DNA from 2 places in the Nocardia bhagyanarayanae genome. Region 1 is predicted to be linked to the other one. Evidence: predicted binding sites of a transcription regulator. Region 1 holds the regulator's gene; the other holds the start of a gene.
The links. Region 1 encodes HspR, which represses chaperone genes until heat shock. Its sites were predicted from a motif close to ANNTGAGTNNNNNNNACTCANNT; they were not measured.
Positions count from the first base shown of each region.

Region 2: lon (endopeptidase La) is a predicted target of HspR. The motif match lies at 3,344-3,366, and genes of this name have one in related genera.

Region 1 covers NZ_VFPG01000001.1:1,836,857-1,841,769, forward strand. Annotated here, with positions in the region: gene dnaK (molecular chaperone DnaK) at 1-1,575, shown strand, start outside; gene grpE (nucleotide exchange factor GrpE) at 1,572-2,231, shown strand; gene dnaJ (molecular chaperone DnaJ) at 2,256-3,413, shown strand; gene FB390_RS07660 (heat shock protein transcriptional repressor HspR) at 3,413-3,811, shown strand; gene FB390_RS07665 (globin domain-containing protein) at 4,389-4,913, shown strand, end outside.
Region 2 covers NZ_VFPG01000001.1:1,503,349-1,508,261, reverse strand. Annotated here, with positions in the region: gene FB390_RS06195 (PaaI family thioesterase) at 1-353, shown strand, start outside; gene lon (endopeptidase La) at 911-3,265, opposite strand; gene FB390_RS06185 (DUF445 domain-containing protein) at 3,533-4,888, shown strand.

The DNA of each region.
Region 1 (4,913 bases):
AGCGCCCGCGTGCTGATGAAGCTCAAGCGCGACGCGGAGGCCTACCTCGGTGAGGAGATCACCGACGCGGTCATCACCGTGCCCGCCTACTTCGAGGACTCCCAGCGCCAGGCGACCAAGGAAGCCGGTCAGATCGCCGGTCTGAACGTGCTGCGCATCGTCAACGAGCCCACCGCGGCCGCGCTCGCGTACGGCTTGGACAAGGGCGACAAGGAACAGACCATCCTGGTCTTCGACCTCGGTGGCGGCACCTTCGACGTCTCGCTGCTGGAGATCGGCGAGGGCGTCGTCGAGGTCCGCGCCACCTCCGGTGACAACCACCTCGGTGGCGACGACTGGGACGAGCGGGTCGTCAAGTGGCTGGTCGACAAGTTCAAGGGCAGCTCGGGCATCGACCTGACCAAGGACAAGATGGCCATGCAGCGTCTGCGCGAGGCTGCCGAGAAGGCCAAGATCGAGCTGTCGTCGTCGCAGTCGACCTCGATCAACCTGCCCTACATCACCGTCGACGCGGACAAGAACCCGCTGTTCCTCGACGAGCAGCTGACTCGCGCCGAGTTCCAGAAGATCACCTCGGACCTGCTCGACCGCACCCGCGCGCCGTTCCAGTCCGTGATCAAGGACGCGGGCATCAACGTCTCCGACATCGACCACGTGGTCCTCGTCGGCGGCTCGACCCGTATGCCCGCCGTCTCGGACCTGGTCCGCGAGCTGACCGGCGGCAAGGAGCCCAACAAGGGCGTGAACCCGGACGAGGTCGTCGCCGTCGGCGCCGCCCTGCAGGCCGGTGTGCTCAAGGGTGAGGTCAAGGACGTCCTGCTGCTCGACGTGACCCCGCTGTCGCTGGGCATCGAGACCAAGGGCGGCGTGATGACCAAGCTCATCGAGCGCAACACCACCATCCCGACCAAGCGCTCGGAGACCTTCACCACGGCCGACGACAACCAGCCGTCGGTGCAGATCCAGGTGTTCCAGGGTGAGCGCGAGATCGCCTCGCACAACAAGCTGCTCGGCTCCTTCGAGCTGACCGGCATCCCGCCTGCCCCGCGCGGCGTGCCGCAGATCGAGGTCACCTTCGACATCGACGCGAACGGCATCGTGCACGTCACCGCGAAGGACAAGGGCACCGGCAAGGAGAACACGATCAAGATCCAGGACGGCTCCGGCCTGTCCAAGGAGGAGATCGACCGGATGGTGAAGGACGCCGAGGCGCACGCGGCCGAGGACAAGGCGCGTCGCGAGGAGGCGGAGACCCGCAACCAGGCCGAGTCGCTGGTGCACCAGACCGAGAAGTTCATCAAGGAGAACGAGGACAAGGTGCCCGCGGACGTGAAGTCCAAGGTCGAGGCGGCCATCGCCGAGGCCAACGAGGCACTGAAGGGCACCGACATCGCGGCCGTGAAGTCCGCGGTGGAGAAGCTCGCCACCGAGTCCCAGGCGCTCGGCCAGGCCATATACGAGGCCTCCGCCGCCGAGCAGGCCGCGTCCGGCAACGGCGCGTCCAGCTCCGCGAACGACGACCAGGTCGTGGATGCCGAGGTTGTTGACGAGCCGGTCGACACGGAGAAGAAGTGACCGAGGACAACCAGGGCGATTCGGTACAGGAGCCGATCACCTTCGTCGACAAGCGCAAGGTCGACCCGGCCACCGGTGAGGTCCGGGAACCGGTCGCGGACACCGCGGCCGGGCCCGGCCCCGAGGGCGGGAACGGTGCGGAAGGCAACGGCGTCGGGACTCCCGAGGGAGCCGAGACGCTGGCCGACACCATCGGTGTCGAGCTGGCCGAGCGCACCGCCGACCTACAGCGGCTGACCGCGGAATACGCCAACTACCGGCGCCGCGTCGAGCGCGACCGCAAGGCCGCCATCGACGGCGCCAAGGCGGCCGTGGTCACCGAACTGCTCGGCGTGCTCGACGATCTGGATCGCGCGAGGGCCCACGGCGACCTCGAGTCCGGACCGCTGAAGTCGGTGGCGGACAAGCTGGTCGACGCGCTGCGCAAGCAAGGCCTCGAGGAGTTCGGTACGGAGGGCGAGCCCTTCGACCCGACCCTGCACGAGGCCGTGCAGCACGAGGGTTCCGGCGCGGATCCGGTGCTCGGTGTCGTGATGCGCAAGGGCTATCGGTTCGGCGATCGGGTGCTTCGGCACGCGCTCGTCGGGGTAACCGATGGCGTGGCCGATCTGGCCGAGAACGAGGCATCGGATGTAGATGCCAATGCCGACGACTAATACTGCGAAAGGAGGAGATACTCGGTGAGCCAACGGGAGTGGATCGAAAAGGACTTCTACAAGGAGCTGGGTATCTCCTCCAGCGCCTCGCAGGACGAGATCAAGAAGGCCTACCGCAAGCTCGCCCGCGACCTGCACCCGGACGCCAATCCGGGTGACACCAAGGCCGAGGAGCGCTTCAAGGCCGTCAGCGAGGCACACGCCGTGCTGTCGGATCCGGCCAAGCGCAAGGAGTACGACGACACGCGAAAACTCTTCGCGGGCGGCGGTTATCCGCGTGGCGGGTTCACACCCGGTGGCGGGGGCGGCTTCTCGCAGGAATTCAACATCGGCGACATCTTCGGCGGCGCCACCACAGGTGACGGCGGGCTCGGCGACCTGCTCGGCGGCCTGTTCAATCGGGGCGGCACCCGCACCACGAGCAGGCCGCGGCGCGGCGCCGACGTGGAAACCGAGACGACCCTCGGCTTCCGCGAGGCCGCACAGGGCGTCACCGTCCCGCTTCGGATGACCAGTCCGTCGCCGTGCACCACGTGTCACGGCAGCGGCGCGAAGCCGGGGACCAGTCCCCGGGTCTGCCCCATCTGCAACGGCGCCGGTGTGATCAGCCGCAACCAGGGCGCGTTCGGATTCAGCGAGCCGTGCGACGAGTGCCGGGGTTCCGGCTCGATCATCGACGACCCGTGCCCCGACTGCCACGGCAACGGAATTCAGAACCGCACCCGCACCATCACGGTCCGGATTCCGCCGGGCGTCAGCGACGGCCAGCGGATCCGGTTGGCCGGACAGGGCGAGGCGGGACTGCGCGGTGCGCCCTCGGGCGACCTGTACGTCACCGTGCACGTCAGCCAGGACAAGGTCTTCGGCCGAAACGGCGACGACCTGACTCTGGTGCTGCCGGTCAGCTACGCTGAGTTGGTGCTCGGCACAACGGTTTCCGTGCCAACGTTGGAAGGGCGCGTCGGCGTGAAGGTGCCGCCGGGCACCGCCGACGGCCGGATCCTGCGGGTGCGCGGCCGCGGCGTTCCCAAGCGCGGCGGCGGTGCCGGTGACCTGCTGGTCACCGTCAAGGTCGCGGTGCCGCAGAAACTGGACAGCGATGCCGCCGAAGCGCTGAGGCGCTATCAGGAGGCGGAGAAGTCGAGCGGATTCGATCCTCGTGCGGGATGGGCAGGTGCGTGATGTCCACTGATCCGAAGAAGGCGTCCGGTGGGTCGCGAGCCGAGTTCTTCATGATCTCGGTCGCGGCCCAGCTGGCGGGCATGCACGCGCAGACCCTGCGCACCTATGACCGCCTGGGACTCGTGACGCCGCAACGCACTTCGGGTGGCGGGCGACGTTATTCGGCGCGGGACGTCGAGCTGCTGCGCGAAGTGCAGCGGCTGTCCCAAGACGAGGGCGTGAACCTGGCGGGCATCAAACGCATCATCGAACTGACCAATCAGGTCGAGGAATTGCGCGAGCAACTCGCCGAGACGCGTGCGGAGGTGGAGCGGCTGCGAGCGGGCTACCGTCCGGATCTCTCGCCGCCGCAACGCAGTACGGCGTTGGTGGTGTGGAAGCCACGTAATAAGCGCTGAGGCGAAGGGTTCTCGGGCCCCGCTGCCGGCCTTTCCGGTCGGAGCGGGGCCCTTCGCTATTTCTGGACATTGGACCAGTTTCGACGGGTGCGCGAAATGCGCGGGATAGCTCGCCGTGATTATCGGTGCAAGTTTGCTGGAAAGTGCCCGAGTTTGCTGGCGCGCAAGTCTTTTCGCTGTTGCGTTCGTACGGTGTATCGAACCGACCGGTCCTCTTCTTTCGAATACGTCGGATGCGCGGAAATTGCTCGAGCCCGAACCGCGGTGGCGCACAAAGGGTTGCCACATGATCGCTCGGCCGCGGTCAACTGGACGAGTCTTGCAAAGCGGGCCGCGCGAATTCGGTGGAGGTTTGTCCGAATCCGCCGCTCTAGTACAGGCTTTCGGTCTGTTATTTGGGATCTTTACTCTTTCGATTCTTGTTTTCATGGAATTACACGCGTGATGTTCGAAGGTGGCATTCCGTTGCTGGCTAACCTCGCTTACACTCCTTGGCATCGGCTGCTGTCGAGTGTCCCGCAGCACCTCACTCGCCGGCGCGCATTGTGTTCTAGTGCGAAATGAGGTTGTGACACAAATGGATTCGCGGACTGTCGCTTTGATCAGAACGACGTTCAAGGCGGTTGCTGCGGAGGAAGGGGGGCCGGAAAGACTGGCCAGGTCGTTCTACGCGATCCTGTTCTCGGAGTATCCGCAGGTCCGCGATTTCTTCCCCGCCGCGATGGATTCGCAGCGTGACCGTCTCGTCAAGGCCATCGGCTACGCGCTCGACCGGCTCGAGGAACCGAACAAGCTGTTGCCTTTCCTCGCTCAACTCGGCCGAGATCACCGCAAATATGGTGTGCAGGCCGAACACTACGTCGCGGTGGCCACTTCGCTGAAGACCGCGATGCGGCGCTTCGCGGGCACCGAGATGTGGACCGACGAGGTCGAAAGGGCCTGGGACGAGGGCCTGACGGTTATCAGCGAGACGATGATGGGCGCCGCCGAGAAGGAGGTGACGCCCGCGGTCTGGTCCGGCCGGGTGCTGGAGAACCGGCTCGTCCTACGCAATCTGGCCATCGTGCGATTACAACTCGACCAGCCGATGCAATACGCCGCA
Region 2 (4,913 bases), 330 kb from region 1:
CCCGGTTCGGCGACGGCGCGGCGACCCTCGTCATCCCGATCCGGCAGGAACTCGGCCAGCAGTTCGGCTTCGTCCACGGCGGAGTGCTCGCCTACGCGGCCGACAACGCCCTGACCTTCGCCGCCGGAACCGTCCTCGGCGCGAACGTGCTGACCGGCGGGTTCACCATCACCTACCTGCGGCCGGCTTCCGGGGTGCGGTTGCGGGCCGAGGCTTCGGTGACCGGGTCCACGCGTCGGCAGGCCGTGGTGAGCTGCGAGATCTACGCGGAATCCGAGGACGGGGATGCGGTGCTGTGCGCGGTTGCGCAAGGGACCACGCGCAGCGTCGAAAGGGAACTGGGCGGCGCCTGATCGGGCGCTTCTCGTCGAGTTGGCCCCGAAAATCGACGGTAGTCAAATGGTTGCTATTCGATCTTGCAAAGCCGCCATATGACTACCGTCGAATCCATTTCTCTATCGACGGTAGTCAAATGGTGGTTGCGCCCTTGACAGGCCAACAGCCCTCCCCAAGCTCGACCGGCCGAAGAGCTCTTTCGCTTGCCCTCCCTAGACGCAACCACAGCCAGATGACCACGCCGGAACCGGCGCCTACGCCCACCGACTGCGGGAGGTAAGCCGGGTACGGCACACGACGCGCCCAGCACTGCTCCGAGGAAAACCTGGGTAGGCGAACCCTTCTGAGCACCCGCAACACTGAGCGAAAACACCGGTAGGCGCACCCCCTTGGGCACCCGCAACATCGGAAACCGTCACCCACCGCAACACCCAAACCAAACCGAGCCGAGACCCCGGTAGGCACACCCCTTCAGCACCCCCAACATTCCGAATCGCCAGCCCCACCCACTGAACCGAGCCCCGCAAACAACGGGAGCCGGGCACGGTTTCCCGCACCCGGCCCCAACCCGAACTCACGCAGAAGCAGCGAACGCGGGCCGCTCCACTGCAGGCTCCACGACCGGCTCGATCGCGTAACCCAGAATCTCCGCCACATCGGCAACCGGCCGAACATCCAGCGCAGCAAGCACTTCGGCAGGCACCTCGTCCAAATCCGGCTCGTTACGGGCCGGAATGAACACGGTCTTCAACCCAGCGCGCTGAGCGGCGAGCAACTTCTGCTTCACACCGCCGATCGGCAGCACCCGTCCGTTCAGCGTGACCTCACCGGTCATGCCGACATCCGAGCGCACCTGACGACCGAGCGCCAGCGACACCAACGCGGTGACCATGGTGACGCCCGCCGACGGGCCGTCCTTCGGCACCGCGCCCGCCGGGAAGTGGATGTGGATGTTGCGGTCGAGCACCGACGGTTCGATGCCGATCTCCTCCAGGTGCGAGCGCACGTAGGTCAGCGCGATCTGCGCCGATTCCTTCATGACGTCGCCCAGCTGGCCGGTCAGGGTGAGCGAGCGCTCGCCCTCGGCGGCGTTGGCCTCGATGTAGAGGACATCGCCGCCCGCGCCGGTCACGGCGAGGCCGGTCGCCACACCGGGGACCGCGGTGCGCTCCACGGAATCCGGGGTGAAGCGGGGACGGCCGAGGTAATCCTTCAGATCGCCGAGACCGATGGTCAGCTGACCGGAAGAGATCGCCGGCAGGTCGTAGCCGAGGTCGGGGTCGTAACCCAGCCCGATGTCTGTTGCGCCGGAGCCGGCTTCGTCCTCGGAGAGCCGAGTAGCGGCCTTCCGCAACGCCTTCGCGATCAGGCGCTCCATCTGCCGCACGCCCGCTTCCCTGGTGTAGTTCGCCGCGATCTCGCGCAGCGCCTCCTCGGTGATCGAAACCTCCTCGGCGGTCAGCGCGTTGCGCTCGAGCTGGCGCGGAATCAGGAAGTCGCGGGCGATCGCGACCTTGTCGGCCTCGGTGTAGCCGTCGACCGTGATCAGCTCCATGCGGTCCAGCAACGGTCCGGGGATGGTCTCCATAACGTTGGCCGTCGCGATGAACAGCACGTCGGAGAGGTCGAGATCCAGATCCAGGTAGTGGTCGCGGAAGGTGTGGTTCTGCGCCGGATCGAGCACCTCGAGCAGTGCCGCCGCCGGATCGCCGCGGAAATCGGAACCCACCTTGTCGATCTCGTCCAGCAGCACGACCGGATTCATCGAGCCCGCCTCCTTCATGGCGCGCACGATGCGGCCGGGCAGCGCGCCGACGTAGGTGCGGCGGTGACCGCGGATCTCGGCCTCGTCGCGCACGCCACCCAGGGCGACGCGAACGAACTTGCGCCCCAACGCTCGTGCGACGGACTCACCCAGCGAGGTCTTGCCGACACCGGGCGGGCCGACCAGCACCAGCACCGCGCCGGAACCGCGTCCGCCGACGACCTCCAGCCCGCGCTGCGCGCGCCGGGCTCGCACCGCGAGGTACTCGACCATGCGGTCCTTGACCTCGTCCAGGCCGTGGTGATCGGCGTCCAGAACCGCGCGGGCGGCGGAGACATCGGTGGAGTCGGTGGTCTTCTCGTTCCACGGCAGCTCCAGCACGGTGTCCAGCCAGGTCCGGATCCAGCCGGATTCCGGGCTCTGATCGCTGGACCGCTCCAGCCTGCCGACCTCGCGCAGCGCCGCCTCGCGGACGGACTCGGGCAGATCGGCCTGCTCCACGCGGGTGCGGTAGTCCTCGGCGCCATCCGGCTCGTCCTCGCCGAGCTCCTTGCGAATGGCGTTGAGCTGCTGGCGAAGCAGGAACTCGCGCTGGCTCTTCTCCACGTTCTCGCGGACCTCGTCACTGATCTTCTCGGTGACCTCGGCCTCGGCGATGTGCGCCTTGGTCCACTCGATGAGTGTGGTCAGGCGCTTGGCGACCTCGGGAGTCTCGAGCAGTTCGCGCTTCTGCTCCGGGGTCAGGTACGGCGCGTAGCCGGCGGTATCGGCGATCGCCGACGGGTCGGTCAGCTGGTTGACCGCGTCGATGATCTGCCACGCCTCACGGCGCTGGAGCACCGAGACGACGAGCTTCTTGTATTCGGCGGCCAGCTCCTTGGTCCGGCCATCCGGCGCCGGGTTCTCGACCGGCTCGGCCTCGACCCACAGCGCGGCGCCCGGCCCGGTGACCCCGTGGCCGATCTTCGCGCGCCGCTCCGCCTTCAGGACCGCCGCGGGCGCTCCACCGCGCATCCGGCCGACCTGTTCGATGGTCGCGACGACGCCGTAGGAGGCATAGCCCTCGGTCAGCCGCGGCGCGAGCAGCACCGCCTCGGTCTTGGCGGCGCGCGCGGCGTCGATCGCGGCCTGCGCCGATTCGTCCAGTTCGATGGGCACGACCATGCCCGGCAGCACGATCGGATCGGTCAGGAACAGCACCGGCAGATTCTGAGGTGTAGTCACGTCTTCGACCCTTCCAAAAGTTGAGCGATGCCTACTCAACCCCACCCATACCCTCTTTGTTCCGCGCTTCTTGGACGTTCGCTCAGAGCGAAGGTAGGGCGGCAGCCCGAGCCGTCTGTGACAGTTCCCGTCTTCGCGTTGACACTCTGACGATCGCAATGAGAATGTGGGGGCCTCTACAGCTCAGCGCATTAGGGGGATCCCAGGATGACCACTCTCGCCTCAGGGGTGTTCATCGACTGGGAAGAGCTCACCGGCCAGACGAAGTTCGTCGTCGACCTGGTCACTTTCCCGATTTTCAGCGCACTCGCCGGATGGCTGACCAACTGGACCGGCGTGCTGATGCTCTTCTGGCCGGTACAGTTCCGGGGTTTCCGCGTACCGGGCCTGCATGTGCTGTATCCGTACCTACCGCGGCGGGTGCAGGTGCTGCCGACCTTCTCCGGCGACGGCCGCAGGCTCGGCTTCCAAGGCTTCATTCCGGCGCGCGCGGAGAAGATGGCGAGCATCTGCGTCGACAAGGCGCTGATGCGGATCGGCAGTCCCAGGGATTTCATCCACGAGCTCGACCTGGAGGGCATCGCCGACTACATCGCCGAGCTGGCGCGCAAAGAGGTGCAGCCGCTCGTCGACGAGATGATGTACCGGGAGAACCCGGATCTGTGGCGCTCGGTGCCGCGGCAGATGCGGCAGGTCGTCTACCAGCGGGTGGACCGGCAGCTGCCGAAGCTGTGCCGCCGGGCATTCGATTCGCTCGGCGACAACATCGATCAGCTCATCGACATCAAGAGCTTCGTCATCCGCTACCTCCGCGAGAACCCGTACATCCTCAAAGATCTCACCACCACCATCGCGGCGCCCGAGCTGAAGTTCATGGTGCGCATCGGTTTCCTCGGCGCGCCGTTCGGTCTGCTGATGGCGCTGTATCTGCACGTGCACGACCGCATTCCGGTGCTCGGCTGGGTGCCGGCCTGGATAGTCGTGCTGCTCAGCGCGGCGGCGATCGGCGTCGTCGTGAACGTCATCGCGGTGAAGATGGTCTTCGAGCCGGGCGATCCGCAGCCGCGGTACAAGTACCTGTGGCGCCAGGCCCTGCTGGCCAAGCGGCAGCCGCAGGCCGCGACCGACCTCGCGCGCATCCTGGCCTATCAGGTGCTCACGCTGCCGAACCTGGCCTCGGAACTGCTCGACGGTCCGAACGGCGACAAGACCCGCCAGCTCGTCGAGCGGCTGATCTCGGAGGAGATCCACCGTCAGCTCGGGCCGACGCACTCGATGGTGCGTGCCGCGTTCGGCAAGCGGCAGTTCGACAACCTCAAGGTCGGTGCGGCAGGGGCAGCGGTCGCGTTGGCGCCGAGCATGATCGAGGACGAGGAGTTCGCGCGCGAACAGGCGAAGAAGATCGACGAGTTCGCCGCGCGCAAGCTCCAGCAGCTGAGCCCGGGCGAGTTCATGGAGATGTTCTACGCCTCGGTGGAGCAGGACGCCTGGCTGTTGTACCTGCACGGCGCCGTGCTCGGGTTGGTCGTCGGCGCGGCCCACCTGGTGATTTTCGGGTGGTAGCCCCGCAGGAGAAATACAAGCACGC